Regions from separate parts of the Shewanella colwelliana genome, predicted to be linked through region 2. Evidence: riboswitches for the same ligand, from Rfam matches in the RefSeq annotation. Region 2 holds a riboswitch; the other holds the start of a gene.
What was found. A riboswitch is a leader RNA that binds a small molecule or an ion and turns the genes downstream of it on or off. The one in region 2 is predicted to bind cobalamin.
Positions count from the first base shown of each region.

Region 1: linked by a shared signal. The riboswitch ahead of BEL05_RS08175 (TonB-dependent receptor) and the one ahead of BEL05_RS15295 (ABC transporter ATP-binding protein) in region 2 are both predicted to bind cobalamin.

Region 1 covers NZ_MCBT01000022.1:12,525-28,340, reverse strand. The annotation lists gene BEL05_RS08215 (M13 family metallopeptidase) at 36-2,120, opposite strand; gene BEL05_RS08210 (sugar O-acetyltransferase) at 2,340-2,894, opposite strand; gene rsuA (16S rRNA pseudouridine(516) synthase RsuA) at 3,017-3,706, shown strand; gene BEL05_RS08200 (DUF3069 domain-containing protein) at 3,754-4,179, opposite strand; gene BEL05_RS08195 (tetratricopeptide repeat-containing diguanylate cyclase) at 4,492-6,411, shown strand; gene BEL05_RS08190 (substrate-binding periplasmic protein) at 6,408-7,181, opposite strand; gene queG (tRNA epoxyqueuosine(34) reductase QueG) at 7,384-8,559, shown strand; gene BEL05_RS08180 (dodecin) at 8,604-8,816, opposite strand; gene BEL05_RS08175 (TonB-dependent receptor) at 8,959-10,896, opposite strand; cobalamin riboswitch at 10,996-11,212, opposite strand; gene BEL05_RS08170 (hypothetical protein) at 11,378-12,004, opposite strand; gene BEL05_RS08165 (BlaI/MecI/CopY family transcriptional regulator) at 12,237-12,608, shown strand; gene BEL05_RS08160 (M56 family metallopeptidase) at 12,611-13,828, shown strand; gene BEL05_RS08155 (cation:dicarboxylate symporter family transporter) at 14,105-15,816, shown strand, end outside.
Region 2 covers NZ_MCBT01000044.1:162,715-178,530, reverse strand. The annotation lists gene metH (methionine synthase) at 1-1,755, opposite strand, end outside; gene BEL05_RS15300 (histidine phosphatase family protein) at 2,120-2,749, shown strand; cobalamin riboswitch at 2,830-3,022, shown strand; gene BEL05_RS15295 (ABC transporter ATP-binding protein) at 3,133-3,957, shown strand; gene BEL05_RS15290 (FecCD family ABC transporter permease) at 3,978-5,006, shown strand; gene cobT (nicotinate-nucleotide--dimethylbenzimidazole phosphoribosyltransferase) at 5,049-6,077, shown strand; gene BEL05_RS15280 (adenosylcobinamide-GDP ribazoletransferase) at 6,125-6,892, shown strand; gene cobU (bifunctional adenosylcobinamide kinase/adenosylcobinamide-phosphate guanylyltransferase) at 6,889-7,416, shown strand; gene BEL05_RS15270 (cobyric acid synthase) at 7,525-9,057, shown strand; gene cobO (cob(I)yrinic acid a,c-diamide adenosyltransferase) at 9,155-9,787, shown strand; tRNA gene BEL05_RS15260 (tRNA-Leu) at 9,829-9,915, opposite strand; gene BEL05_RS15255 (sensor histidine kinase) at 10,038-11,381, opposite strand; gene BEL05_RS15250 (DUF3369 domain-containing protein) at 11,427-12,980, opposite strand; gene BEL05_RS15245 (cobalamin-binding protein) at 13,217-14,029, shown strand; gene BEL05_RS15240 (MAPEG family protein) at 14,075-14,458, shown strand; gene BEL05_RS15235 (efflux RND transporter periplasmic adaptor subunit) at 14,718-15,816, shown strand, end outside.

The DNA.
Region 1 (15,816 bases), on a different contig from region 2:
TTGCGCTCTTTTTAGTACAACTATCAGTGTTTACATTACCAGATTTTTACACGCTTCTCAGGCGCAATGTACATGGCATCACCCTCTTTCACGTCAAATGTGGTGTAGAACTCAGGCATGTTTGACAGTGCACCGAGTGAACGGAACTTAGCAGGTGAATGCGGGTCTGTGGCTACACGGTTACGCATAGATTCTTCTTTTATCTTAGCGCGCCAGATCTGGGTGAAGCCAATAAAGAATCGCTCATCGCCAGTTAAACCGTCGATAACAGGGGCTTCTTGACCATTCAATGACATTTTGTAAGCTTTGTAGGCAATTGTTACACCAGAAAGATCACCGATGTTTTCACCAAGAGTCAGTTCACCATTGACGTTTAGATCGTCAAACACCGCATAACCATTGTACTGGTCAACTAAAGCTTTACCACGAGCAGCAAACTCTTTTAGGTCTTGCTCAGTCCACCAGTCACGCATGTTACCTTCACCATCAAACTTCGCACCTTGATCGTCAAAACCGTGGCCCATTTCATGACCGATCACCGCACCAATACCGCCGTAGTTAACCGCATCATCCGCTTCCATATTAAAGAATGGAGGCTGTAAGATTGCCGCTGGGAATACAATTTCATTCATGGTTGGATTGTAGTAAGCGTTCACGGTTTGTGGCGTCATGTGCCACTCCCACTTACGGATTGGTGAACCTAACTTCTCAAGCTCTTTTGCATGAGATAGTTCGCTGGCACGCATGCCGTTGCCCACTAAGTCATCGGCCTTAATAACCAACTTATCGTAATCTTCCCAGCGATCTGGGTAACCGATTTTAGGATCAAACTTAGCCAGCTTATCTTTAGCAGCCACTTTAGTGTCAGGGCTCATCCAAGATAGGTTTTCGATGCTTACACCGTAAGCGCCACGCAGATTCTCAACAAGTCCTTGCATACGCTGCTTAGCTTCTGGCGTGAAATGACGCTTCACATACACCTTACCAACAACTTCGCCTAGTAAACTGTTCACCGCACCAACACCGCGCTTCCAACGAGGCTGTTGTTCAGCTTGACCATTAAGGGTCTTTGAGAAGAACTCAAAGTTCTCAGCATCCAATTCTGAACTTAAGTTACCCGCGAAGTGAGTTAGCGTATTCCACTTCATGTAGGTTTTCCACGTCGCTAAATCATTAGCTTTAAGCACTTCATTGAAGCCTTCAATAAAGCTTGGCTGGTTGATAATAATATCAGTTTGCTTATCGGCGCCTAATGTCTTTAGGTAGCCCGCCCAGTTAACATCTGGTGCAAGCTTAACAAGATCTGCAACTTGGTATAGATTATAGGTCTTAGTGCTATCGCGGCTTTCAACCACATCCCAATGACGGCTAGCAATCGCGGTTTCTAATGCTAGCACTTGCTCAGCACTCGCCTTAGCATTGTCAAAACCCGCTAAGGTAAACATCTTCTCAATATGAGCAACGAAAGCTTTGCGGATGTTAACGAAGCGCTCATCTTCATTAAAGTAATAATCTTTTTCAGGCAAGCTTAGACCATATTGCCAGATATGCGTCGCGTAACGACTAGAGTCTTTCGCATCGACATTGATATAAAACGCTAACGGCGTACCGCCACCAATAATCTGACTATGGGCGAAGTATTCAACCAACTCATCTTTATTTTGTAGCGCAGCAATCTTATCTAATTCGCCCTGAATAGGCTTAATACCAAGTTTGTTTAACGTTTCGGTATCCATGAATGAGCGATAAAGATCGGCAACTTTTTGCTCGTCACTGCCAGGTGTTAAGTTTGGCGTGGCAGCCACTTCTTCGATGATCGCTTTAACATCGTCACGAGACTTTTCACGTAAATCATAAAAAGCACCAGTGCTGGTGCGATCACTTGGGATTTCGGTGTTCTTAATCCAAGTGCCGTTTACGTAGTCATAGAAATCGTCTTGCGGACGAACTGACTTATCAAAATTAGCAAAGTCGATACCTGAACTAAGCGCTTTTTCTACAGCAACAGCCGCTTCAGTTTTAGCCGTTTCTGGCGCTTTAACTTCTGCTTGATCACTATTACAAGCGCTAAGGCCGACGATTAGGGAGGCGCATAAACCTCCAACAAGAACTTTCTTCATGTGAATTCCTTTTAAAATGCTTAGTTAATTTATTGTTTTATTTAGCAATGCTACTGTCATGGTAAAACCAAAGTGGTGCAATATCTGCCTTAGGATACGTATGTTAATGTTTTTAGACCGATGTAAACAAGTCTATCGCCGTCAGAAGCTGGAATTATCGATGCTTGATATGTAAGTAAAGGTTTCCTAACCTCCAACCCCTTAGCCTACTTCACTCCTTTAAAGTGCCTTAATCATCTTCGCCGGATTCCCCACAACAAGGGTTCTTGCAGCCACATCTTTCGTGACCACAGCGCCCGCACCAACCACGGCTTCATCACCAATGCTCACCCCAGGTAAAATGATGGCACCGCCTCCAATCCACACTCGTTCGCCAACATGAATTGCCAGCGCAGTTTCAATACCCTGACAACGCTGAGCGGCATTAAGTGGGTGACTCGCTGTATAAAACTGCACATTCGGTCCGATCATGGTTTGTGCCCCAACGGTTATCGGCGCATTATCTTGCAAGGTCACGTTGGCATTAATAAACACCCCCTTGGCAAGATAAAGGTTAATACCATAGCTGATAAAAAATGGGCTTTTAATTATCGCATTACCGGAAACATTAGGTAGCAGCAATGAATCAGTCTTGCCAGCAATATTCAACTGGTGATTGTAAGCCTGCTGCTGTTGCCAAAAATGCAGTAGCTCACTGTCGAGGCAGTTATACTCCTCACCACTGATCATCTTAATGAAATTTTTATTGTGACGAACGGGTTCCGTTATTGGCATACTATTCTCCTTATCTAACAGGATAATCGCTGAATAAGTAGGATTTTACTACGCAAAGACTTTCCCTTTGTGAACGCTGGCTTCATAATGACCGCCTTGAAAGTCAATAACTGAGTTAACCTGTGCGTTTAGACAAATTTATCTGTGAATCAACCGCGCTTACCCGCTCTCTCGCCAAAAAAGCACTGCATCGAGGTGACATTACCTGTGATGGTGAAGTGATCAAAAACTCGAGTTTTAAAGTCACGGATAAACATACTATTTGTCTCGATGGCCAGCAGCTATCCGTGATAGGTCCACGTTTCATTATGCTTAATAAACCAGTCGACACCATCTGCTCGACTATTGATGAACAATACCCATCGGTTTTAGGCCTGCTAGATGTCCCTAAAACTGACGAGTTACACATCGCAGGACGTCTCGACGTAGACACAACAGGATTAGTACTTATCACTAGCGATGGCCAGTGGTCACATAAAATAACCTCACCTAAGAAAGAGTGCGGTAAGCGCTATCTTGTGCAGCTTGCCGATCCAATCGACAATGCGCTCATTGATACTTTCGCTCAGGGCGTGGCTCTGCGAAGTGAAGAGGGGTTAACCAAACCGGCAGTGCTGGAAATCATCGACTCACACCAAGCACGACTGACTATTACCGAAGGTAAATATCATCAGGTCAAACGTATGTTTGCTGCGGTAGGTAATAAGGTCGTGGGACTACATCGCGAATCTATTGGCGAGATAGAATTAGATAATGACTTAACCCCAGGGCAATGGCGCTATCTCACCACCAAAGAGATTAAGTCAATATAAGGCTTATTTAAGCCAGATAGAAAAGAGCCATAGGACTGGCTCTTTTTTTATCCCTCAATCACACTCTTGATACTATTGAGCAAAGCTCTATCTGTGCGTGCTTTTTTCAGCTTCTTTGCGCTCTCTTTCAATGATGCATCAGACAAACGCGTGAATATATTGTTGTACTCGTTTTCATCGATCGCCTCATCGCTATCAGCAAGCTCTGCGATATCTTGGGCGACGCGGCTAAGCTGCAACCAAGCATTGGCAATATAGAAACCATGAAAATCCGCTTGAGGTAACAAAGCCATGGCACTGGCAGGCAGAGCCTCCCACGCGGTGATAAATTTCTCATCACTATCTTCTAAAAGTTCATTGCACAGATTTGCATAGGCTTCAAGCAGGTTAGCAGGCACTTTATCCATTGGGATTACACTGTTACAAACATTTAGCGCCACCAGCTCTGCACGTTGTTTATAGTCAGAATTCATTTAAGTCTTACTCCACATAAATTAATCAACCGCAGTATACGGCATTAGTGTCTAGCGGCTAATACTGCCCCTAACGGCTGTACTCATTGCAACGTCCAGCGCCATAAGGGTTGCCTTTATACTCGCCCCCAATACAAATTGCAAAAAATGCGCGCCGCTTACCTTAATCCCCACAACAGAACAACAATTAACCATCAAGGCTAAAAAATGCACTTTTAACTGTCAAATTACTGACATCTGTATAAAATAGTTACAAATTAAAACAATATGCTATGGTTAAGTGGTCAGTTAGCTGGGTCTTGAACGTCAAAAATGATAATAAAAACAAATAAGAACTCACTATTTTTCAGCCTTAGGCTATTGGGCCTCTACTTGCTACTGCTTGTTCCCTACAGCCATGCTGAAACCGTCTCAGATGATGCATTAAGCAACGAGCAGATATTCAACGCGCTGGACAGCGGTGCCATCGGCGACGTAGCAACCATTGATCAATATTTAGCTCAACTCAAAAATAGTATCACTGTCGATGACCTTCAGGACTACCTGAGATTACAGCGCGCAATCTGCTGGAATAGCTTCGACATAGAGAAGCGTGAAAAGATAAGCGAGGCGATTGAGTTCGCAAACTTAAAGCTCACCTCTGATATTGTGGCCAACTCCCCCATTACCGTCACCGACCTTAAGTTATGCCGAGCATTTATGTACCAGATGGCGGGTGACGTCAACCTCGCCATTAAAGAATACGATCAGATCATTGCAGAAAGCTATCTATTAGAGTCACCTCGATTAATTGCTGACTCACGCTCTTTACGTGGTGCGCTCTACTCTTTCCAAGGTAACTTTGCACAGGCGTTAGAAGATCTCATTACCGCTCAAAACCTTTATGAGTCACTTAACCTCGAACACTGGGCGCTCTATAATTTATCTGACTTAGCCACCAGTTACCGCCGCTTTGGCGATCCACAAACTGCTATCAAGTATTACAATAAACTTATCGATAAGTTTATTAGTACAAACGATACAGATAGCGCCAATGGTATGAAAACTGAAATAGGCTTCGCCCTTGAAGAGCTCGGAGAGGATGAAGCAGCGCTAGCCATGCATTTAGAAAGTTACCTCTACTGGAAAAAAAGTATCGGCCTTAAAGGCAGTGCTCATACCGCTATAAATGTCGCAGGAGCCTTGATTAAACTTGGGCGCATTAAAGAAGCGGGGCAATACCTCAATGATGCCGAGCAGTTTATCGACCCCTCATTGGGAGCATCCTACAGCTTCATGCGCCTCTATCAAGCTCAAGTCGCTGTTGAACAGGGGCAGTTCGATACTTCACTTGCCTTTCTCGATGCAGCCAAACAAGCCTTTATACACATAAAGAACGCCCGTGGATTAGAGTGGCTGTATCAAATAGAAAGCGATATTTACGCAAACCAACAAGATTGGCAACAGGCTTTCAACGCGCTAAAAAGTTATATTGCTAACCATAAGCAGCTCGATAACACTCAGCAAACGACTCGCACCACCGAGATGCGGACTCGTTTTAATACTGAGCAGATTGAGCGAGAAAACCAGCAACTTATTGAACTGCAAAAAATAAAAGAGAACGAACTCTACATTTTAAAGCAAAACAAGTACTTACAAATGCTAGTAATCATTCTTGGTTGTATTATCATGGTGATTCTCTCTATCTTCACGTATAAGCAATCACAAAAGTCGAAACTCCTATCGATACTGGCATTGACGGATCATCTCACTCAGCTACCTAATCGTCGCTATACCTATAGCAAAGGTGACGGCTACTTTAAATCCAAAGACAGTAACGAGCAGCCATTGTCATTGATCCTCTTTGATGCCGATCACTTCAAGAAGGTGAATGATCAATACGGTCATGATATTGGTGATAAAGTGCTTATCGCCTTGGCAAACATCAGTAATGGTTTAATGAGAAAACAAGATTTAGTGGGCCGCGTCGGTGGTGAAGAGTTTTTGGTTATCTTGCCCGGCACGACGGCAGAACAAGCCCTCAATATTGCACAACGCCTAGTAACAACCATTGAAAGTGGCGGTTTTGAAGATATTTATCCTAACTTTAAATTGACCATCAGTGCGGGAGTTGCGACCTACATAGCTGATAAAGACTTTAATATGCTGCTTAAACGTGCCGACAAGGCGCTTTACCAAGCAAAATCGGCTGGACGTAACTGCGCCATATTAAGCACTGAAAATGCACGCTAATCTATGCTAGTTAGCGTGACAATTTCTCTATTCATTTCAAGCTCGGCAAACCATTTATGGTAAAGCTTACCGAGCTTACCGCTTTTTTTATAAGCCGCTAGCCCTTGATGCCACTGCTCGATAGTAGCTTTAGGTGTTCCCACCGAAAACGCGAAATAGAGATCAATCTCCGCCAACTCTAATACGGGCCTAACACTATCAAAACTCATATCGACTTCATCTAATAGGGTCGCCACAGCCAAGTCCGCCTGACACCAAAAGCGCACACGATTGTGACTGAGCTGTTTCGCTGATTGTTGTGGAAAACTGGCCACCAGCATCTGCTTAATCCCCGCCTTCTTTAAAATTGATTCGCTCAACGAGTTACGATAGACGCCAACAACACCGTGTTCATCGATCTGTTTAATATTAGCGAGCTTGATATCGTCATCGGCTTTGGCATATAAAAAAATACGACTCGTTGCAATTGGGCCGACAAAGTCGAACAGGTGCCTACGTTCTGGGGTTGGAGAGGTAGCAAACAGCATGACATTGGGCTCAGATGATGCCACCGAGTAAGCTCTTGCCCACGGCAACACTTCAATCTGCCCACCTAAGCTAAATTCATCAGCAAGAGCTTGCACCAACTCCACGGCATAGCCTTTGGCAATACCGTCCTCTTGATAACTCATGGGCGCCCAATCTTCAGTCAGCAAACGTAGTTCCGTCGTCGCATTAGCGACAAAAGAACAAAGAAGCAAAAGGAGCGCTGAGAAAACACGATGTTTCAAAAAATTCCCTGACCTATAAATGCGAGTAATTTGATAATGAGTGCTTTGGCTACTTTTCACAACTTTATCCCACCACTAGACTAAAAAAACAGAGTTTGCCGATACCAAGGTGCTCAAACAATTCAAACCGTATAGGCACCTCTATTTGTCTCACAACACTAAACTGCTATCATAAATGGGTTAATTACCTTGTCTGAATACTATGTCTATACCGTCGCCAATGCACCAAATGCTCAGTCAGCAACAACTCGCTAAGCTAGCCCAACAAATTAAAACATGGGGGAAAGCCTTGGGCTTTGCACAAATTGGCATTTGCGATACCGACCTATCAACGGAAGAGGGGAAATTACAAACTTGGTTAGATAATGGCTACCATGGTGAAATGAACTACATGGCAGCCCACGGCATGATGCGCGCTCGCCCCAATGAGCTTCACCCTGGGACAACTCGGGTAATTTCTGCCCGCATGGATTACCTCCCACCTGAAGCCGGTTTTGCCACCAATTTAAGCGACCCTAACCTGGCCTACATCTCACGTTACGCAGGCGGACGTGACTACCATAAGATGATCCGTAATCGTCTAAAAAAATTGGGACAACAGATAGAAGCTGAGCTTATCGAACTGGGCTTCGCCTCCCCCAACTTTCGCCCATTTGTCGATTCAGCACCGATACTTGAGCGCCCATTGGCCGATAAAGCAGGTTTAGGATGGACGGGTAAACATAGCCTTTTACTCAATCAAGACGCTGGTAGTTGGTTTTTCTTAGGCGAGCTGCTTATCGACGTACCACTCCCCGTCGATATACCGATACAAGAAGAGTGTAATACCTGCGTCGCGTGCATAAAGTCTTGTCCAACCAATGCGATTGTCGAACCTTATGTTGTCGACGGTAGACGCTGCATCTCATACCTAACCATTGAACTTCAAGGCGCTATCCCTGATGAGTTTAGGGCCTTAATAGGCAACCGTATTTACGGCTGTGATGACTGCCAGCTCGTTTGTCCGGTTAATAGTCAAGCACCGATAACCCAAGAAAACGATTTTCATACACGCGATATCTTAAAACAGCCACAGCTCACCACACTGTTTGCATGGTCTGAAGCCGAATTTTTAAGCTATACAGAAGGCAGCGCCATTCGACGTATTGGCCATAAAAGATGGTTACGTAACATAGCTGTGGCCTTAGGTAATGCACCCCATTCGCCAGCCATCATTGACGCGCTACTCAAGCGTCGCAGCAGTGAAGAGGTCGATGAGATGGTCGTCGAACATATTGATTGGGCGTTAACCCAGCAGCAAAGCTCTTGCGCCGCGATTAGTCGTAAAACGGCGCGAGTGATCCGCGCCGTTGAAAAAGGTCTTCCTAGGGATGCATAGGAGCCGCTCACTTTTCGAGCATGTTTTGTACGAATTCAGTGGTTTTAGTCAGGGCTATCTAAGGTAAAGCCCACTTTAACCGTCACCTGCCAATGAGCAATAAGCCCTTCTTCTAAATGGCCGCGTGTTTCTACCACTTGAAACCAGCGTAAATGGTGCAAGGATTGACTGGCTGACGCGATGGCATTCTTTATCGCTTCATCTGAGCTAATGGGCGAAGAACCAACGAGTTCGATGATCTTATAGGTGTGACTCATAGCAATGACCTCTTATACCAATACTTTCATTTGAGTATAGAAAGGAAACCTAACTTTGCCCTATTTGTTCATAGCTCATAGCAAAGGATAGAGAGTCAAAAGCCAGTGCTTGGCACTGGCTTTTCCCTCTTGAACGCGGCGGCTAGAAACGGTAACTGGCCGTCAAACGTACCGCACGGCCAGTGCCTGAATAGTAACCACCGTAATAGACCGCACTTGCGTATTGCTCATCAAACAGATTATCTACCCGCAGGCTAGCCAACCATGCATCACGGGTATAATTAAGTGCTAGGTTAGATAACAGATATGACTCAACTTTTGGATTGTAGTTTCCGTTATCACCACCTTCATAGCGCGAGCCAGTATACAGACCTTCGGCAAATAACTGCCAATGCTGAGCAAAATCAACGCTCAGGTAACCGCGCCCTGTATGCTCTGCAACCCAAGGTAACACCTTACCGTCATTAGCGCCTTCGGTGTACTTAGCATCGATGTAGTGATACTCAAGGCCGACCTGTGTTGAGGTGGTGATCTGCCAGTCCCAATCGGCACTCGCCCCATAACGACGAGATGCATCGGCATTCATGTTAGCTCCACCTTCTGGTGACCACACATAGACAATCTCATCTTCAAGATCTAAGCGATAGGCACTAATGCGCAATGTCTGGCGACTCAGCGTCCAATCCCATCCCGCTTCATAGGAGCGACCTGTCTGTGGATTAAGTCCTTTAACCTCAGGTAAGGTATAAGCTTGTTCATCCACTTTGGCAAAGCGGAAATTATCATCCGCCCGCAGATAGAACCGCTGTGACTTGCTCGGACGATAGTTGATGCCTAACTCAAAGGCACTAGCACTGTTATCGAGTTTATCGCCTTCGGGATAAAGCACTACATCAGTGAGATCATCTTGCACATCACTATAACGCCCACCCACCACATAACTCAGGCTTTGCGTCAGTGGCACATCAGCCTGTACATAAGCACTGAGCAAACGCTGGGTGTTATTGCGCGTGATATAAGCAAGATCATAATCCGCTTTACCCTGGCTAAAATCAGCCCCTGCAACAAGGTTGATGTCACCATTTTCCGTGGAAAACGTTGCCACTGCCTTAGGGTTAAATTCTAATAATGATCGTGTTATCTTGCCCTCATTGCCCCAGCTAATAGAGTTCACATCGGTATCAGCGTAATTAAGATCCGCTGACAGTAACCATTGGCGATTAAGCTGATGTTGGTACCCCGCTCTTACGGCGCTGGTCATCTCATGTTGAATGTCATCAGGATAAAATAAGTTAGCTTGGCGCGGGTTATCGTCAAACTGCTCTTTGGTTAAGGCACCCGCTAACTCACGCTCATTATCATAATAGCTCGTCTCAACGAAGAAACGATCGCCACCATCTTGATACTGCAGGCGCCCTAAAATGGATGCGGTTTGATTGGCATTATGATCGCGGTAGTTGTCACCTTGGTTATAACTGGCTGCTGCATACAGTCGCCATTTGTCATTGATAGCGACAGAAACATCACCCTGACCTTCATAGGTGTCAAAACTCCCGGCAGACACTTGCACACTGCCACCTGTGCTATTAGGCGCCTTAGTGATAATATTAATCACGCCACCGACAGCCTGATCGCCATACAATACACCGGCACTGCCCGACAAAATCTCAACGCGTTCAATTTGATTAAGTGGAATCGAATTAATGCTAGGCGCCGCAATATCGATATTGTTCAGTCGGCGACCATCAATCAAAATCAAGGTGTTATTTGCCGCTTGATCGGCGCTAAAGCCCCGCATAGCAAACACAGCACCAGAGTTTGAATCAGAGAACTGAATCCCGCTTTGACCGCGCAATACATCTGTTAACGTCGTGGCACCACTCATCTCAATCGCAGCAGCATCAATAACATTAACATTGGCAGCAATATTCAGTGGGGTTGATTCATTTCGACCGATAACCGTGATGGTTTCATCAATCTCAATCGCATTGTGGAGGGTTTGTTCAGCCGCATGAAGTGGGGCTGATACCGATAAGATTGCACCGAGTAATACGGCGATTTTTGTAGGTTGTGTACCCATTTACCTTTAACTCCTAAAAGGAAAACGGGGCAAAAGGTCACGACAACATTAAGGCTATTAAAGCCTTGCACTGTCGCATTTCGAGATCTGCCCGCCGAAATCTCAAAATCATCTAAAGGGCCGGTCTCCGGACTGAGGATAGGCATAGCGGCAAGAGCCTTATGCGACAAGATTGGATTTTTTTAACGCTTAAACTCAAGCGCACCCAACTTTCACCTTTCACCGTTGCGGGGGCAGTGCCAGATTTTCACAGGCTTCCCGATTATCCCAAATTAGGTCATTAACACCTAAGGGCACCACAAAAGATTGACTAGAATTTGTTGAACCTTACATCAGGGTTATTCAAGTTATTCAAACTTACATTAACATCAGCGCAAAGAACGCGGGCATTATAGACGTCTACACGTATAAATGTCTAACACCAATATACGGAGCAATAGATAGTTGCGAATATCAGTCAGCTCAATCTATAACACACAGGCTAACGTAGGGTCTTGATATCCGATACCATTTTTACTGGCGGCTCAATTGACAATGACAACTGGGTGGTCGGCGACAGTAACGCTTCACCGCGGGCCGACTGATGCAGTAAAAACAGGTCTTCACTGCCTGATATCACGGTATAGTGACCAATTTCACCCATACCGACTCCTTGACCACTCTTGCCTTTGTGGGTATGCGGCATTTTAGAGCAAGTCAGCATGGCGCTAAAACTCTCTTTGCCCTCAATTTGCGTCGCACCGAGCTTGTTGTACTGCATCTCCCCTTCGCAAACTTGTTGATAGTTGGCGGCGAAAGTATCTAAAAACTCTTCAGGTTCAATTCCATCAGCCATTCCCTTAAAGCCTTGAATGCAATAGAGCGATGACCAACTGGTTAGCATTTCTTGCTGAGGGACAAACTCGGCAGAAAACATGTTGCCACTCTGCTCGCTGTAGGCCAGTCGCCAATCAGTTGGAAAGTGCAAACCAAGTTGTTGCTTAAAGATAGTCAGTTGGTGAGCCGTTGAGGAAGCCGGTAGCGGTTCTGATGCATTGCTCATATTCGTCGTACATAATAAGGCACAACCCATACATGCTATGAATCCATGATATCGAAAAAAGTCCATTTCTACATATCCTTATGATGCGTTTGGTGACAACGACAAAACCGACTAAATCACTTTATTTAATTTGGTTGAAACCAGCAACTTCAACCTATCTGCAGTAGATAATACTACAAAGTCGGCGCTGAACATTTATCTATTTTTAAAAAATAATGTTCCAAACAGGTTGCATTATTAAATTACAAATGTAATCTTAAAGTTAAATTACAATTGTAATCATTAGATGGACAGCGGAATGAAAGAGATAAGTAATGCTGAACTTGCGGTGCTAAACGTTCTTTGGAAAACCTCGCCTATTGGGGCAACTGAGGTTATCGCTGAACTTGCTCATCGTCAGCAAATGCACGAGAAAACAGTCAAAACCTTACTTAACCGTCTTGTAAAGAAATCCGCCATTGGCTTTGAAAAACAAGGGCGTGCCTACCTTTACTATCCGCTTATTGCCCAAAGTGACTACCAACTTAAAGAGAGCCAGTCGTTTATCGAGCGTGTTTTTGCTGGCAAGGTGGCACCACTTGTTGCCGGATTTGCCAAAGAAAACAAGCTTAGTGCAGAAGATATTGCCGAGCTCAAGGCCCTAATCGACAATTGGGAAGAGGAGAAGTAGTCATGCTTAGTTATCTGCTAGAACTCGCGCTCCTTCCTAGCCTGCTTTGTGCCATTTTTTTACTTTCACACTCGGTGCTTCTCAACCGCATTGGTGCCCATAATACTTATGCAATGTGGATAGGGATCCCGCTACTCTTACTTGGCTCAGTGCTAGGCAAGCATATCCCACAATTGATCAGTGCAGAGCCCCTTGCGGTACTGCAACACTACAAGGTGATAGCAAGCGATGCTATCGGCCAAACCTCGACTCTACTCTCAAGCGAAATACTTGTAACGATATGGGGCTTAGGCTCAGCGGCATTAATATCGCTGTTATTTTCTCAAGCCACTAGCCTAAGGCGTCTAGTGGCCAATAGCCATATCATCGCGTTACCAGACGTTGAGGCCAGCATCCGAGTTAAAACCCATATCGATATCCACTCACCTATGTTGGTGGGTCTAATTAATCCCGTTATTTTAGTACCACACAGTTTTAAACAGTTGCAGCCCGCTCAACAGCAAGCGATCGTCGATCATGAGCAGTTTCATCATCGCCGTTATGACATCTTAGCCAATCTGCTTGCTTACCTGCTGGTCACTTTGTTTTGGTTTAATCCGCTTAGCTGGCTAGCTTACCGACGCTTTCGCGATGACCAAGAACTGGCCTGTGATGCCCAAGTCACCCAAACCATGACAACCCCCGAAAAAATTGCTTATAGCCAAACGCTATTAGCTTACTCTCAGCAAGCTCAAATGGGCATGCTACACACACACTATGGAAATAAAACCATCCTCAAGGAGCGGATCATGCAAATGAAAAAGCAACATGGAAAAAGCACATTAGCCATACTCGGACTCACTATGGCGCTGGGTCTCTCAGGCGCACTCATTAACCAAACTGCCAACGCGGGTGATAAACACACGCTTGCACAGCAAAAAGATAGCGTTCATCCAGTAATGCGTATCGAACCCCGTTATCCAATTAAAGCAGCTCAAGATGGGGTTGAGGGCTATGTTCAGCTGCAATTTGATATCAGCAAAAAGGGAAAGGTGAGCAAGGTCTCTGTCATTAAGTCCTCACCCACAGGTGTGTTTGATGCAGAAGCCATAAAGGCGTTAGAACAGTGGACCTACAAACCATCGGCGAAAGGCATGCAAGACGCACAAGTGCAGCTAGATTTTATGCTAGCGCCACCCAAAGCAGAGATAGAGCGCGTAATGGTTACCGCAGAAAAATAGTAAACTAGAATAGTTTGCACCATATTGAAAAGGGGCCGCGATGCTCTTTTTCTGTTACTCGCATACCACGAGCTTCCCTTGCCAGCGCCACTTCCCTACAAGCTGCAACGCCCCACAGAACGTTTGTCTCATCTGTGAAAAGATTCTCTTAATGTTTACTGCGTAAGAACCTATAATAAACAACCAGTAAGCAACACTGTTGCAACAGGCTGTGTCACATTAAGCCGCTTCATCAAATTTCAAACGGAATGACCTGTGTTTAAAAAATTGCTCAAGATGCAAAGCTCCACACAAATGATAGTCGCCATGTTCATCGGATTTGGGGTCGGGTTATTTTTCGGTGAGTCCGTCGGTTGGCTAAGTGGCATTGGGACCAGCGTCATCCTGTTGATGCAGATGACCGTACTCCCCTATATTTTTGTCTCTTTGGTCGGTGGTATAGGCAAACTCAAACGCAGCACAGCTAGTCTTATTTTCAGCCGTGCCGGCGTTATCATGTTACTGCTGTGGCTACTTGCTTTAGTGCTGGTCGCCTTGATGCCACTGTCGTTTCCCTTTGTTGAAACCGCCTCATTTTTTAGTACCAGTATTATCGAACCTACCGCGCCAATTGATTACTTTAAGCTCTACATCCCCTCTAACCCATTCGAGTCGATGGCGTCTGGCTACGTGCCTGCCATGGTGGTGTTTAGTATTGCGATGGGGCTTGCCTTGATTGGTATGGAGGGGGAAAACAAACACCATATTGTCACTGTCATGCACACCTTTGGCGAGATTTTTTCCAAAATAACTCAAGCATTGGTCAAGGTACTGCCTATCGGTATCTTTGCGATGTCAGCCTCTGCGGCAGGCACCATGGGTGTCGATGAATTTGCCAGTATGCAGGTCTACCTCATCAGCTATTTTGCCCTATGTTTGTTACTGGCATTCTGGATTCTGCCTTGGATTATTGCCTCCTTCACGCCCGTGACGTTTGCCCAAGCACTCCGTATTTCAAAATCAAGTGTGGTCACCGCCTTTGCCACAGGCAACATTTTTATCGTGATCCCAGTAATCGTTGAAGAGTGTAAGCAGATAATGCGCGAACATGACAGCCTCAGCGATGACGCCGAAACTCTAATCGAAATTTTGGTCCCTATCGCGTTTACGTTCCCTAATATTGGCAAACTCACGGTGATCTTATTTGTGTTATTTGCTGGATGGTTTAATGGCACCCCCGTTGAGCTAAGCGCAATTCCCTCGCTGTCGGTCAGTGGTTTGCTGTCGTTATTTGGCAGTGTATATGTTGCAATTCCCTTTATGCTCGACCTAGTTCACCTCCCCCAAGACCTGTTCCAACTGTTTGTGATGTCAGGTTTTATCACAGGAAAGTTCAACTCTATTGCCGCCGTAATGAACCTGTTTGCCCTGACTCTGCTAACCGTGGCTTTATTTGAAAAACGCCTTAGCTTACGGCCACCTCAATTGATAAAAATGAGCCTTGGTGTGGCAGGTAGCGTTCTACTAACCATAGTCATCTGCCGTATTGGTATGGGATTATTTATCCATAGCCCTGAGATCACCAGCGGCGTTATTGCTAATATGCAAGTCGCAGACAAAGTGCCAACTCTAGTCAAAAAGCAGTTCCCTGTTGTCGGACAAACCCCTAGCAGCCCTATAGCAACGATTAAGATGATCCGCGAACGTGGCGTGCTTAAGGTCGGTTACATCCCAAGCAATGTGCCTTTTAGTTACTACAATAACGCTGGTCAACTCGTGGGGTTTGACAGTGCAATGGCCAGTAAGCTAGCAGAAGATTTAGGGGTCAAAGTGGAGTTTATTCCCTTCGATAAAGATCAATTATCTGCGGCGCTAAAAGCGGGCTTCTTTGATGTAGCAATGTCGGGGCTTGCCATGGACATAGCACAAATGGATAAGCTTTCTTATACCGAGCCAGTGCTCAAACTCAACCTAGCCATCGCCACCAAGGATCATAACGTCACCAGTTT
Region 2 (15,816 bases):
CTCTCGGACAGGGTTGTTACCACGGAAGGAGAACGACACATTTGATACACCGCCGGAGATCATGGCATGAGGCAAGGTGCGTTTGATCTCGGCCGTTGCTTCGATAAAGTCGACGGCGTAGTTGTCATGCTCGTCGATACCGGTGGCGATGGCAAAAATATTAGGATCGAAGATGATATCTTCTGGTGGGAATCCCACCTTGTGGACTAATACATTATAGGCGCGAGTACAGATCTCAACTTTACGTGCTTTTGTATCGGCCTGACCTTTTTCATCGAATGCCATGATGATGGCGGCCGCGCCATAGCGTTTAACCAGCTTAGCTTGCTTAATAAAACTCTCTTCACCCTCTTTTAGGGAGATAGAGTTAACGATGCCTTTACCTTGAATGCATTTTAATCCTGCTTCAATCACCTCCCACTTAGAGGAGTCGATCATAATCGGCACTCGGCTGATATCTGGCTCAGAGGCGATAAGGTTGAGGAACTTCTGCATCACCTCGACGCCATCTAGCATGCCTTCATCCATATTGATGTCGATGATTTGCGCGCCGCTTTCTACCTGCTCACGGGCAACCGACAGTGCTTCGTCGTATTCTCCCGTTTTAATCAGGCGTAAAAACTTGGCCGAGCCAGTGACGTTGGTTCGCTCACCCACGTTAACAAACAGCGAGCTTGCATCTATGGTCAGTGGCTCAAGTCCCGATAGGCGGCAAGCCACTGGAATATCGGGCAGTGCACGTGCTTGATGTGAAATGACCGCGTCACGAATCACTTTTATATGGGCTGGCGTGGTGCCACAGCAGCCACCAATGATGTTAAGAAAGCCCTCTTGAGCCCATTCGGCAATGACCTCTGCCATCTCTTCGGGGCTTTCATCATAGCCACCAAATTCGTTCGGCAAACCCGCGTTAGGGTGCGCGGAGACATAGCATTCTGCAATTTTGGATAACTCTTGCACATAGGGACTGAGCTCTTGCGGACCCAGGGCACAGTTAAGACCGATTGAAAGCGGTTGGACGTGGCGTAGTGAGTTGTAAAACGCCTCCGTTGTTTGTCCGGTTAGGGTGCGGCCTGAGGCATCGGTAATGGTGCCAGAGATCATGATAGGTAAACGCAGACCGATTTCATCAAATACGGTTTCGACGGCAAACAGCGCCGCTTTGGCGTTGAGGGTATCAAAAATGGTTTCAACCATGATGATATCTGAGCCGCCCTCAATCAGTGCTTCAATCGATTCGATATAGGCATCAACCAGTTCGTCAAAGCTGACGTTACGGTAGCCTGGGTCATTGACATCAGGGCTTATAGAGCAGGTACGGTTGGTCGGGCCAAGGACGCCAGCCACATAACAGGGACGTGCTGTTTCTATGCCAACTTCATCGGCTGCGGCGCGTGCAAGCCTTGCACCTTCGAGGTTGATTTCGGCCGATAACTCCTGCATGTCGTAGTCAGCCATGGCGATCCGCGTGGCGTTAAAGGTGTTGGTCTCGATGATATCGGCACCAGCAAGTAGGTATTCCTTATGGATACCCTTGATGATCTCAGGTTGCGTCAGCACCAGTAGATCGTTGTTACCTTTGACATCGCTTGGCCAGTCTTTGAAGCGTTCGCCGCGGAAATCGGCCTCTTCAAGCTTATGATCTTGGATCATGGTGCCCATTGCGCCGTCGAGGATCAAAATCTGTGATTTGAGCTGCTCAAGGATCTGCGGTGCTATCTGTCTAACATGATTAACAGGGGTACGGGTCGCCATAAAATTCTACCTATTTAAACTAACTCACTGTTTAACTTACAGTGTAATAAGGATACTTTAACGCTTTCTATTTTTGGATGTATAAACGTATAGACGTCTATAATAAGCGACTTATTACGCTTAGGGCAAGTCAAAACAGTATAACCTTTGCGCATGATAAACCTAGGCTTGTTATAAGCCTGCGTATCCGCGCTAGGGCCTCATGTTTTGGTGAGTTGTTATGGGCGGAGCGGTGTCGATGTGTGTTTGTTACGCTTAGAAACATACTGATTAGATTGTAAATATTTTATTTTTTATCAAAAGCTAAATTGGTGAGCCTTGCTATTTTCGATTTGTTAAGCGTATCCTTCTAAAGACTTAGTCGTTGACGATATTGATTAATATGGCACAAACAACGCTGTACCTTATGCGTCATGGTGAGTGCGAAGGGGGAAACACCTTGCGTGGCCATTGTGATGTGGCATTGACTGAAATTGGTTTCGCGCAGATGCAGTTGGCTTACGCCAAATTGCCTGAGATGGTCGATAGAGTCGTCAGTTCGCCACTGATGCGCTGTGCCAAATTCGCTCACTATATCGCACGAAAACGAGATGTGAATGTGTCGCTCGATGAGCGGTTGAAAGAGATCTATTTTGGCCGTTGGGATGGTCAATTGATCCCGAAACTTTATGCTGAACATGGTGCTGAATTAACGGCTTATTGGCAAAACCCTTGGCTGCATCCTTTGCCTGAAGGAGAGCTGATGAGCACTTTTGAACAACGACTCGATGAGGTCGTTGAGCAACTAGTCACCGAGCACTGCGAGGAGAAGCTACTGATTATTACTCATGGTGGTGTGATTCGACACTTGATGGCTAAAGCCTTAGGTGTTAGCCAAGCAGTGGGGTTTTATACTCAACTCAGCTTAGAATATGCCAGTGTGGTAAAAATTACTCATTTCAGAGATGAAGATGGGACTTGTCACTGGCGGCTTCATTGGGGAGAGTCAATCTAGGACAGTGATTTACGCCGCTAGACTTGCCTCTTGTTTGAAATGTCGCATAATAGCCAGCAATTTAGGCATCAAGGTGAATACCTCATGCCGAGAGTAAAGGTGTTGAGAACCGTATCCTTTAAACAGGCGGATAACTCAAACTTAATAAGGGAATTGGGAGAGGCGAAAGCCTTGAGCCCAAACTGTGCCCGCAACTGTGAGTGCGTTAAGTAAGGCTAGTAGTGCCTTATTTCAACCACAAGTCAGGATACCTGCCTTACTCTATAGCCTAATGACTCAAGCGGGTGACTTGAGGGAGCTAATGATGAACCAGTTTGATGGACGTCACGACGTCCGTATTTATGCCTGTGCACAGCGGTCTACATTTCTAGGTGGTTTAGGCCATGGATGACCCGCAACCACTTGCTTTATCCATCAAGGGATTAAGCTGGCACAGTGGTGAACGAGCCATCTTGGCCGATATTAGTGCTTCGCTGGAAAAGGGCAAGATGCTGGGGGTTATCGGTCCTAACGGCGCGGGTAAATCTACCCTATTGCGTTGCCTCTATCGTTATCTTGTGCCCACCTGTGGTGACATCACTCTGCTTGGCCAAGACATTAACACCTTCTCAGCCAAAATATTTGCCCAACAAGTGGCCGTAGTATTACAAGACACGCCGCACTATTTTGATATGACAGCGCAGCAGTTGGTAGGTCTTGGGTTAACTCCCCACAAGGGCGCATTTTCACTGACCAGTGCGCAAGATAAACAGGATATTGCTAACGCATTAGCCACTGTCGGGCTCACTGAGCGAGCCTCGCAGCCTTATGAACAGCTATCTGGCGGCGAAAAGCAACGCGCCCTAATTGCCAGAGCCATTGTGCAGAAGCCAGAGCTACTGATCCTCGACGAACCTACAAATCACCTTGATATCCGCTATCAGATCCAGATTTTAGAGTTATTAAGATCCTTGGATATAACCGTAATTATCTCCATCCACGATCTCAACTTGGCCAGTGCCTTATGCGATCAGCTTTTGCTGCTCGATAAAGGCCAGTCGGTGATACAGGGCACTCCAGCACAAGTACTCAATGAGCAGCAAATTGGTTCGGTGTTTGGTGTCTGTTGTCAGGTCACATCGCACCCTCAGCATGGTAATCCGCAGATAAACTATTTTTACGGATATAGCGATAATGGCATGACAGAACATGACGAGGTGATGCCATGAAGACGTTGCCTGTCGAAATGATGGGGCGAGTTGCGAGGGTCTTGCCGCTGTTGTTACTGGTTTTGCTGGTGGCACTGATGACGCCGCTGATTGCCGCCAGTTTTGGTGCCGCAGATATTCAAGTGAGCCAGGTATTGCAGGTGGTGATTGGTCAGTTAACTGACCAATCTCAGGGAGACATTAGCAGTCGGATTATTATGGAACTGCGCTTGCCGCGGATCATGATGGCCTTTGTCGCAGGCTTTGGCCTTGCTATCGCTGGCGCAGTATTGCAAACCGTGACCCGCAATCCGCTTGCCGATCCGTACTTATTTGGTATCTCCTCTGGTGCGTCATTTGGCGCCGTAGTAGTGATCACCCTGCTTGGCGGTGCAAGTGTCGATAGCGGTGCTTGGTTGAGTCATGTCAGTTTACCCGTTGGCGCATTTTTAGGGGCCAGTGTCGCGGTATTAATGGTGCTGGCCTTATGCGGACGCAGCCTTAGCACTCAGATAGAGCGGATGTTGCTATCTGGGGTTGCCATCTCGTTTATGTTTGGTGCCTTGACCAGTTTATTGCTCTATTTTTCCGGCCCCCAAGCGGCGGCATCGGTACTGTTTTGGAGCCTGGGCAGTTTTGCAAAAGCCAGTTGGACAACACTTTGGTTACCTTTGGTTGTCGTTGCTGTGTGTACGCTAACTATCTTGTTATTTAAACGACAAATTATCGCTATTAAAGCGGGTGATGAAACGGCACATACCTTAGGGATTAACGTCCAACGTTTACGGCTTAGCATCTTGCTTTTATGTTCGTTGATCACAGCAGTATTAGTGGCAAATTGCGGCGGTATCGGCTTTGTAGGCTTAATGGTCCCTCACATAGTGCGGCTACTCTTACCAGGGCGATTTGCACTGTTGACTACAGGGATTGTTGGCGGTCTTTTTATGATTTGGGTCGATGTACTTGCTCGTTGTTTGCTCAGCTATCAAGAGTTGCCCATCGGCATCATTACCGCTGTTATTGGTAGTGTTTTTTTTCTCTTTATCTTAGGGGGTAAACGCGGCCGTTAGGGCGTGATTACCCACTCGTCGTTTGATTAAAGGTAGGTGTAGATGTTCGCGATATCCCCCGTAAATCATGAGTTTGATCAGCAGATACAAACCAATATCGATAGTAAAACTAAGCCACTTGGGGCGTTAGGTGAATTAGAAACGCTGGCACTGCAAATCGCCCAAGTGTTGGGGGAAGTGCGGCCACAAATTCATCGCCCAGCAATGCTGGTGTTCGCCGCCGATCATGGCATAGCCGCATCCGGTGTGTCGATTGCGCCGAGTGAAGTGACCACGCAGATGGTTTACAACTTCTTACGTGGTGGGGCGGCGATCAATGTCTTTTGTCGTCAAGCGGGGTTTACCCTTGAGGTGATTGATTGCGGCATCGCATCACCTATTGTCGATGAACCGGAATTAATTAATCAACGACTTGGTGCTGGCACTCAGCCGTTTCATCGAGAAAGCGCCATGACCTTAGGGGCGGTTAAGCAAGGCTTTGCTATGGCGAAAGAGCGGGTTGCCTTTCATCATGGCCAAGGCTCTAATTTACTCGCTTTTGGTGAGATGGGTATTGGCAATACGTCATCGGCGGCAGCGATTATGGCGGCAATGTTAAATATGGATGTGGCTGCATGTGTCGGACGCGGCACTGGCATCGATGCTCAGGTCATGGCCAGAAAGCAGATGCTAATTGAGCAGGCGTTACACCTTCATCGAGATCAGCTAACCGATCCCTATGGTGTGCTAGCGGCAGTGGGCGGTTTTGAAATTGTGCAAATGACAGGGGCAATACTTGCCGCCGCAGAGCATAAGATGTTGATCTTGGTTGATGGCTTTATTGCCACGGCGGCTGCCTTGGTCGCAGTCGCCATCGCCCCTGCGGCACGTGATTATATGATTTTCGCGCATCAGTCTGATGAGCGTGGTCATCAGCTTATGCTGCAACATCTAAAGGCTAAGCCGCTACTCTCATTGGGCATGCGCTTAGGTGAGGGGACTGGGGCGGCATTGGCGCTGCCTTTGGTGCATGCAGCAAGCGGCTTTTATAACGAGATGGCAAGTCTGCAAGATTTAGGTATTGAGATTTAGCTTGAAGATTGGAAGGTTGCAGAGCTGGGATGAGGAGTGAACACTAGGTGGTGATAAAGCAATTAAACCTATTTTTTATTGCGGTGGGCTTTTTTACGCGCATTCCTATGCCTAACTGGGTGCAGGTCGATAGTGAAAAACTCAATCAGGCCAGTCGCTACTTTGGCTTAGTTGGTGTGCTTGTTGGCCTCATTAGCGCTGGCATTTACTTGTTGGCTAATATGCTACTGCCTAGCAGTGTGGCGATTGTGCTTGCCATGATAGCTAGCGTGTTGGTGACTGGCGGCTTTCATGAAGATGGCTTGGCCGATACCGCAGATGGCTTTGGCGGTGGCTGGACGCTACAAGATAAGCTCACCATTATGAAAGATTCTCGAGTTGGCACTTATGGAGTGCTGGCGCTGGTGTTCGCACTATGGCTTAAGTTTGTGCTGCTTAGTGAAATTGCACTGTATCAGGAGGAACTTGTGATGGCGGCGTTAGTCAGTGCACATTGCCTTAGCCGAGTGCTTGCTGCGTCGATTATCTATTCTGAGCAATATGTTCGTGAGGATGCCAGCAGCAAGAGTAAGCCGCTGGCGCAATCACAAACCGTCAATGAGTTAGGAATACTACTGCTCACAGCAATTATTACCTTATGGTTATCAGGTGTCAGTTTCGCCCTTAGTTTATGTGTAGTACTTGTCGTCTTGCGCTACCTATTGATTCTCGGGTTTAGAAAGCAGATTGGTGGTTACACGGGGGACACCTTAGGCGCGGCGCAGCAGGTGAGTGAGTTGTGCTGTTATCTGTTTATTGTGGCGGTGAGTTTATGATCCATTTTGTTTTAGGTGGTGCGCGCAGTGGTAAGTCTCGCCACGCGTTAGCCCAGGCAGCCAAGCGAGTAGCGCTAGGTGATGATTGCCTGTTTGTGGCTACGGCAGAGGCGTTCGATGAAGAGATGACGAGTCGTATTCAGCGCCATCAACAGGAACGCACAGAAGATGATTTACCTTGGCGTACCTTAGAGTGCCCACTAAATTTAAGTGATTGCCTAACGGAGAATGCGCGGCACAACCAAGTGATCCTCGTCGATTGTTTAACCCTGTGGTTGACCAATCAACTGTTATCAAAAAACAGTGATTGGCCGCAGGTAAGAAGTGAGTTTTTAGCCACATTATCTCAGTTACCAGGAACGATTATTTTTGTTTCAAATGAGGTGGGGGGCGGGCTTGTTGCGGCCGATCCTTTAAGCCGTCAATTTGTCGATGAAGCGGGTTGGCTGCATCAGGCCATTGCCGCCATTGCTGATGAAGTCGTGCTGGTTACGGCAGGGCTGCCGATGACCCTGAAAGGTTAACAATGGAAGCGGCAAATCATTCGCCAATAAAGCGAAAGGCGCATGGTTCGTCGATAGCAGCAAGATAATGAGTCTACTAACTATGTCAAAAAACTATGCCGAATAACTATGCCAAATAAAAGTGAAAAACCAGCGAAGCTCTTGATGGTGCAGGGTACCACGTCTGATGCGGGTAAGAGTACGCTGGTGGCGGGCTTGTGTCGCTACTTTGCTAAGCAAGGTGTCAATGTTGCGCCTTTTAAACCTCAGAATATGGCACTTAATAGCGCTGTCACTAGTGATGGGGGCGAAATTGGCCGAGCTCAGGCGCTGCAAGCCATAGCGTGTGGACTGGCTGCACATACGGATTTTAATCCTATCTTGCTTAAGCCAAGTTCTGACACTCGCTCACAAGTCATTGTCCAAGGTAAAGCGCTATCGCATATGGATGGTCAAACCTATTTTGGTAAAGACAGTCAGGGTTATCGCACCAAGGCGATGGCGGCCGTGTTAGATTCTTTATCTCGTTTGAAAGCTCAATATGAACTCGTGATGGTGGAGGGGGCGGGGAGTCCGGCAGAAATCAATCTGCGTGAAGGTGATATTGCCAATATGGGGTTTGCCGAAGCAGTCGACTGCCCAGTAATTTTAATTGCTGACATAGATAAAGGTGGGGTATTTGCCCATATTGTTGGTACCTTGATGTTACTGTCACCATCCGAGCAGGCACGCATAAAAGGAGTGGTCATTAATCGGTTTCGCGGTGATATTAGTTTGCTGCAATCGGGGCTCGATTGGCTAGAAAACAAAATTGATAAACCTGTGCTGGGGGTGTTGCCTTACCTTAATGACCTGCATCTGGACGCTGAAGATGCGCTGATGGTAGCGCCGATTAAAACCGAGCAACCCAAATTTAAGGTGTTGGTGCTGGTGTGGCCCCGGATCAGCAACCATACAGATTTTGACCCCTTAAGATTGCATGATGATATTGAGTTTACCTATCAAACGGTAACCGCTCCGTTTGATGGAAAACAGCCCCAAGCCGACCTGATTATTCTGCCGGGGAGTAAGAGTGTGCGCCAAGATCTCACGACCATGCTCAGTAATGGTTGGGACAGACTGATCAACACTCACCTCAGGTATGGTGGCAAAGTGATTGGCATTTGTGGCGGTTACCAGATGCTGGGACTGGCGATAGATGATCCCACTGGCGTCGAGGGGCAAGTGGGTGAGAGTGATGGATTAGGCTTGCTGCCTCTCGTGACAAGGTTAACGCCCACGAAGCAGTTAACTCAGGTCGTGGGTGAGCTCAGTTTGGTAGGTGAAACGGTGCCAATTAAAGGGTATGAAATCCACTGTGGCCAAACAAAGTGCTTAACGACCCAAGCCGCCCCGATATCACTGCGCCCTGATGAAAGAAGGCTGGGCGTGCATGATGGTTTTCTGTCGACAGATAATCAGATTTTGGGTACCTACTTGCATGGGCTATTTGACCAGCCGCAGGCGGCGCAATTATTACTTAAGTGGGCTGGGATGAAAGAGGTTGAAGCCATTAATCTTGATGCTCAGCGCATGACTCAGCTCGATAGACTCGCCGATATGCTTGCGCAGCATATGGATATGAACAAACTGGCTGATATTTTGACCGAGAAAACGAGTTAAATAGGGCTCGCTATTGACGCGAAGCACCAGTAGAGAATAGGCCTAGCACCTGACATGCAAATAGCCTGATAAATAAAGCGTAATTAGAGAATTTACCATGAATGATAAAACCGATACCCAAGCAAAAACCAGTGACCAAATAAAAGCCGAGCGTCATAAAGCGCGCCAACAAAAAGTGAAGGACGCCGTGGATGCCAAAATCGCTAAAGCGCAACGAGAGAAAGGCGTGTTACTGGTCTTGACCGGCAATGGTAAAGGTAAGTCTACGGGGGGATTTGGCAATATTACCCGCGCAGTAGGGCATGGAAAAAAGGCGGCTGTGGTGCAGTTTATTAAGGGCAACTGGCCTTGCGGTGAGCGTGCAGTGTTAGAGAAAGTCGGTGTTGAGTTCCATGTGATGGGAACAGGTTTTACCTGGGAAACCCAAGATAAAGAGAAGGACACTTTAGCAGCGCTGAGTGCGTGGGAAGCGGCTGAAGCATTACTCAAAGATGAAACCATCGATATTATTTTGCTCGATGAACTCACTTATATGGTGAGCTATCACTATATCGAGCTTGAGCGTGTACTGGATGCGCTTAATAATCGCCCGCCAATGCAGCATGTGATCATTACTGGCAGGGCATGTCACCGTGTGATTATTGAGCTAGCCGATACTGTGAGTGAAGTACAACCGATTAAACATGCGTTTGACGCCGGAGTTAAAGCACAAATAGGGTTTGATTATTAAGCCTTAGCTTTGTTGCGCGCGAGGTTAGCGCGTTAAATTGTTGGTACAGATGGGGAGACTTGAACTCCCACGCCCTTGCGGGCACTAGCACCTGAAGCTAGCGTGTCTACCAATTCCACCACATCTGCAAGGCATGACTTTCGATTAAACTTTCAGGCGTTCAATTGCCTAGTCTCTTGATATTACTGCTGTACTTTAGAGACTGTCAATCGCTGTAAGCAGGTAATTTACTCGTGTGTGATTCAGTCCACTATGGTGAAGGCTGGTCAGTTATCGATAGCGGTAAGGTGATGACAAATGTTAGCCCTTTAGGGCTGTGTGGGATGGTTATTGTGCCCCCTAGGCTCGTTACTATGTTATAGACAATATGCATCCCTAGGCCGCTGCCACCTTCACCGCGGCGAGTGGTGAAGAAGGGCTCAAAAATATGATGCTTAATCTCATCAGTGATGCCAATGCCATCATCGGCTACCGTGATCACCGCTTGGTCACCCTCTTGTTCAGCATTAACCATTATTTGCCCGCCTTGCTCATCGGGAAAGGCATGGGTGAGACTGTTCATTATTAGGTTAGAGAGTAATTGCGCCAATTTACCTGCGGGAAGGTACATGATGATTTTATCGGGGGCGGAGAGTGTATAGCTCACTTTAGCCCTGCGCAGTGCGGCAGCATGGGCAATGAAAATGCTATTGATGTATTCACCTAGCTCGATTTTAGACTGGTGCAAATTACTCTGATCCACAGCGAGCTGTTTAAAACTACTGATTAAACTGGCAGCGCGCTGTAAATTGCTATCAATTAGCTTAGCCCCTTGATTCACCAAGTCGATAAGTTCTTGTAACTCCTCTATGGTGACCTCTTCACTATTAAGGCGTTTATCTAAAGTATTGGAGAACTCAATCAGGCTAGATGCACCTGTCACCGCCACGCCAATGGGGGTGTTGATCTCATGGGCAATACCAGCAACCAATGAGCCTAGTGCGGCCATTTTTTCTTGCTCTAGCAGTTTTTTTTGCGCAGCTTTGAGGGTTTGGGTACGCTGCTCCACAAGGCTTTCTAGTTGCGCTTCACGGTCTTGATGTTGTAATTCAGCGGCGCATCGGGCTGCAAATATCGACAGTAACGAAAGTCCTAAAAGGCGTTTATTCTGGTCGATAGGCTTTTTGTCCAGTGCAACCAGTATGCCCAAGGTTTTACCTTGGGTATCAATCATCGACATGCCAATATAGCTTTCAGCTGCCATGTCGACTAACAGTTGGTCTTGGGGGTATAGGGTGCATATTCCACTGGCATGAAAGCACATGTTTTGCGATGAAACATTGCTGCAAGGGGTGTCATCGAGCGGGTATGATATGTTGTCCATAAAATCATCACCGGCCCAGATGGCCAAGGTTTGATTATGCTCTTTCATGTTTTCATCGATCACGATACGCCCGGCAATCACATAATAGACATCTAACGCTTTGGCGAGATCTCGCACGAGCACACGAAAAAACTGATCACCGGTTTCCCGTGAGGTGTTTTCTGTAATTTGGCGTAATGCAGCTTCGGCTAACGTCCGACCTTCATTTTCATCAAACAGCTTTTTTTCCATTTAGTTCGCCTGCTCAAGTCTCTTCTGTTATTGGTTTCGCTTAGCTTAGGGAGCGCCTGGTGCGTCGGGATAGCGTTGGTATATGTCGTCGAGTTTATCCAAATTGGCAAACAGTACGTCGATGAGTGCAGGGTCAAAGTGGATACCACGTTGTGATTTGACATAGTCTAGCGCATCAGCGAGCGGCCAAGACTCTTTATAGCAACGTTTGCTGACTAGGGCATCGACCACGTCGGCAAGCGCAGATATCCTGCCCGCCATATCGATATTTTCGCCTGACAAACCTTGTGGATAACCACTACCGTCCCACTTTTCATGGTGTTGATGGGCGATGACCGCTGCCAGCTGTAAAATGCGTTTGTCTGAGCTGGCGAGGAGTTCGTAGCCTAAAAAAGCATGCTGCTTCATGATCTCCCACTCTTCGGGTTCAAACTTACCGGGTTTATTAAGGATATCGTCTGGAATGCCGATTTTGCCGATATCATGCAGCGGGGCAGCTTGCAAAAGATCGTTGATATAGCGCTCGGGCAGTGCAAGACCCCGTCCCAGTAATGCCGCGATTTCACCAACGCGTTTAACGTGGGCCCCCGTCTCTTTTGAACGTTTTTCAACAGCTTCTCCAAGAATGTAGATGGTCGACTTTTGGGTTTCTTCTATCTCGTCACGCAGTAATAGGCTCTCATAGGTAATGGCGACATTGGCGGTGAAGATCTCCAGCAGTTCTCGACCCTCTGGTTCAAGTTTATTGTCGAAAGAGAGGTAAACAACGGTTTCGCTGCCCACTTTACTGCGGTAATAACAGGTCACAGAAAAGTCATTAAAGTGATGTTGTTTCTCCTCTAAGGCTTTATTTATCGCACCTTTAACTTGGGAGGGAAGGGTATCAATGTTGCTGTCGATATGGAGTTCAGAGTAGGCATCGGTCGCCGCTAAAATTTTAAGGTGGCCTTCATTTGAGCTTGCGGTATAGCTTTCAGATAGGCTGGCACATAGGCCATCGCCATTAAAATTAAGCAGATCGTTGAGCTGGTCGAGTACCGCCGAAGCAAACTCTCTTAGGTTTTGCACATCATAAACTGACGAGATCGCACTGATGGCGCGCCTCAGTGCCTGCCTAGCGCGTTCAAGTTTAATGATATCGCGGTAGCCCCGCAATCCACCATAGAAGACGGTCACAAGCTTAGCGTGGGTGAGTTCTGTTTTCTCTTTGTAATCATTGATATCAAAGTCGCGAATGACTTTCTCTTCAGGTGCTTGGCCTGGTTGCCCCGTGCGCAGGACAATTCGGATATTAAGGTTCCCTAGCTCTTCCCGTATCCAGCGGGTTAATTGCAATCCTGCGTCGTTGCTCTCCATAACAACATCTAACAGGGTCATGGCGATATCAGGGTTGGCTTGTAGGATCTGTTTGGCATCTTCGGCGTTATAGGCTGAGATAAATTCAATATTGCGGCCGCTGAACTCAAACCCTCGCATCACTAGTTTAGTGACTTGGTGAACGGCAGCATCATCATCAACGATCAGCACTTGCCAAGGGGGCAAGGTGTTTGGTGTTGCTTGTGGTTTAGGTTTACTGCTGAATTTAAGTGATGTAGCCAAAGAGTCTACTCCGATAGCATTAGAATATTAGTGAACCGTTGTCATCTGCTTAAAAGTATAGACATTATCTTTAACTATGTAGTGTTAACTTTGATTGATATTTTCGGCTGTGCTTTTGTCAATTAACCCAGTGACTTTCGCTTGCGATCATTCGCTACCATAGTAGTATCTTGGGCTACCAGCCAACATATGCATGAGTTGGTTATTAAGTTGAGCCGCCGATCAGTGAGGATAAGTTGAATAAATGGATATTATTGGGGCTACTTTTTTGCCCTACCGCATTACTCGCCCAGCCTGCTAGCCGCATTATTGCTCTCTCGCCCCACGCGGTAGAAATGCTGTATGCCATTGGCGCTGGGGAGTCGATTGTAGCGACCACGGATCACGCCGACTACCCAGAAGAAGCTCAGTTTATTGAACGTGTTGGTGGATACTATGGTATCCAAATAGAGAAGGTGGTGGCGCTTAACCCCGACCTTATTGTGGTGTGGGGGAGTGGCAATAAACAGGAGGATATAGACAGGCTAAAAAGCTTGGGCTTTCCTCTGTTTAATAGCGACCCTAACTCATTAGAAGCCGTCGCCGACGAACTGCAACAGTTGGGGGCGTTGACAGGGCATGAGCTGAAGGCTAAACAGGTTGCCGCTGATTATCTCACTTCGCTACAGCAAGTGCGTCAAGCCAATGCGAGTAAAGCGCCGATAAAAGTGTTTTATCAGCTCTGGTCTACGCCATTGATGACGGTGGCACAAGGAAGCTGGATACAGCAGATCATTGATGTGTGCCATGGTGATAATGTATTTAATGATGCAAAAAATGCCTACCCGCAAGTGAGCTTAGAAGCGGTGCTGCTAAAGCAGCCTATGGTCATTTTACAAAGCCAAGATGAAGGCAATATCAAGGGTATCGATTGGTCAAAGTGGCAAGAGATCCCGGCAGTTAAACAGCAACATATTTATCAACTTGATGCCGATCTCTTGCATCGCGCGGCACCACGAGCCATTTTAGGGGTCGAGGCGCTTTGCCAAGCATTAGATAAAGCGCGCTAGCTTCCGCTCGTATTTATACGTTTATTGACCACAAGGAGTCTGTACATGACGATTTTGTTGAGCTGTTTACTGTTTGCCGCCTTATTGCCCTACTTGGCTAAAGGGCCTGTCGCGGTTGCCATGGCAAAGCTCGGTGGCTACGACAACGACCATCCTCGCTCGCAACAAGCTAAACTGACAGGTTTTGGCGCTCGTGCATTAGCAGGTCACCAAAATGCCTTTGAGTCTTTGCTGATTTTTGGGTTGGCAGCGGTAACGGCAATGGCTTTGGATAAAGTTGATCGTACGGTTGCAGTTTTTGCACTAATCCATGTTGGTGCCCGTGTGGTTTACCACGTTCTCTACCTTATCGATAAGAGCACACTACGCTCTTTATCCTGGTTTGTGGGCTTCTTTTCCGCAATAGGGATTTTTCTCCAAGCCTTCTAAATCTGCTCTTGCGCCGAGTTTCAACGTTAAGCTGAAACTCGGTCTACTTCCTATTTTGTCGTACATATCTTTATTTGCGGACATTTTATTGATAAGCGGACACATTCTGAGTGTCCGCGGACACTTCTAGCGCAATCTGCTCGGACAGTATTGTTGTAACTAATTGTTAAATATGTGTTATTAAAGTTGGCATGGCAATTGTAACCCTAACGGTCAGAAGAAGATTCAGTCTGGTAACGGACACTGTTAGGGATGCATCATGATTAAAGATACCAGTGGACAAGATAAGCACATTGCGCCGAGCTTAGCGCGCCGCCTTAAATGGCCTGTCACTTTGGGTAGCACAATATTGCTACTGTCTGGCTTAGTGTGGGCCAGCGTCAGTGGCAGTAGCGTGAGCCAATCCATCGATCGCAGTGAGCTGCGTTTTGCCACTTTAGTGCGCGGTACCTTAGTTCGTGATGTTGCTACCACAGGTAAGATTGTTGCCGCCAATGCCCCGGTTCTTTACAGCCCGGAAAAAGGTACTGTCACTTTGATTGCTAACCCAGGTGATCGTGTCGAAAAGGGGCAGGTGGTCGCGACGATTGAGAGCCATAGCTTAACCAATAGCCTTAAGCAACAAGAGTCGCTGCTAGATAGCATGAGAAGCTCTTTAGCCCGCGCCAAACTCGATGCTCGCCGTAGCCAATTAAAGGCCAACCAAACACTGGATATGGCCAAGGTGGATTTAGAAGCGGCCGATAGAGAGAGTCGCCGTGGCGATCAACTGATCGAAACCAGTCTCATCTCCAAGATAGATTATGAAAAAGGTAAGGATGAACTTCATAAGGCCAAGTTGTTGTTTGCCCATGCTCAGCAAGAGGTCGCTCTGATGAAAGATACCTTGACCTTTGAACTGAAGAATAAGGCCGCTGAAGTCAATCGTCAGGGGCTAGTGGTGGCTGAGTTACAGCGTCAAGTGACTGCATTGAACATTACCGCACCCGTTGGCGGCATCATCGGAAACTGGCTTACCGAACAAAAAGCCCGTATTGCCCAGAGTCAACCTATCTTGACTGTTGTGGATCTCAGCGCTTTTGAGGCTGAGCTTGCTGTACCTGAAACCTACGCCGATGAACTGGGTCTTGGTATGGATGTTGAATTGAATTTTGGTGGTGTCATGGTGATGGGGAAGTTGTCATCTATCTCACCAGAGGTGCGTAATCGAGAGGTGGCGACTCGCGTTCGCTTTGCACAAGATTCGGCGCTGCATCTACGTCAGAATCAGCGACTCTCGGCGCGAGTGCTATTAGAAAATCGTCCCGATGTGTTGATGGTCAAACGTGGTGCATTTATCAACAGCGGCGGTGGTCGCT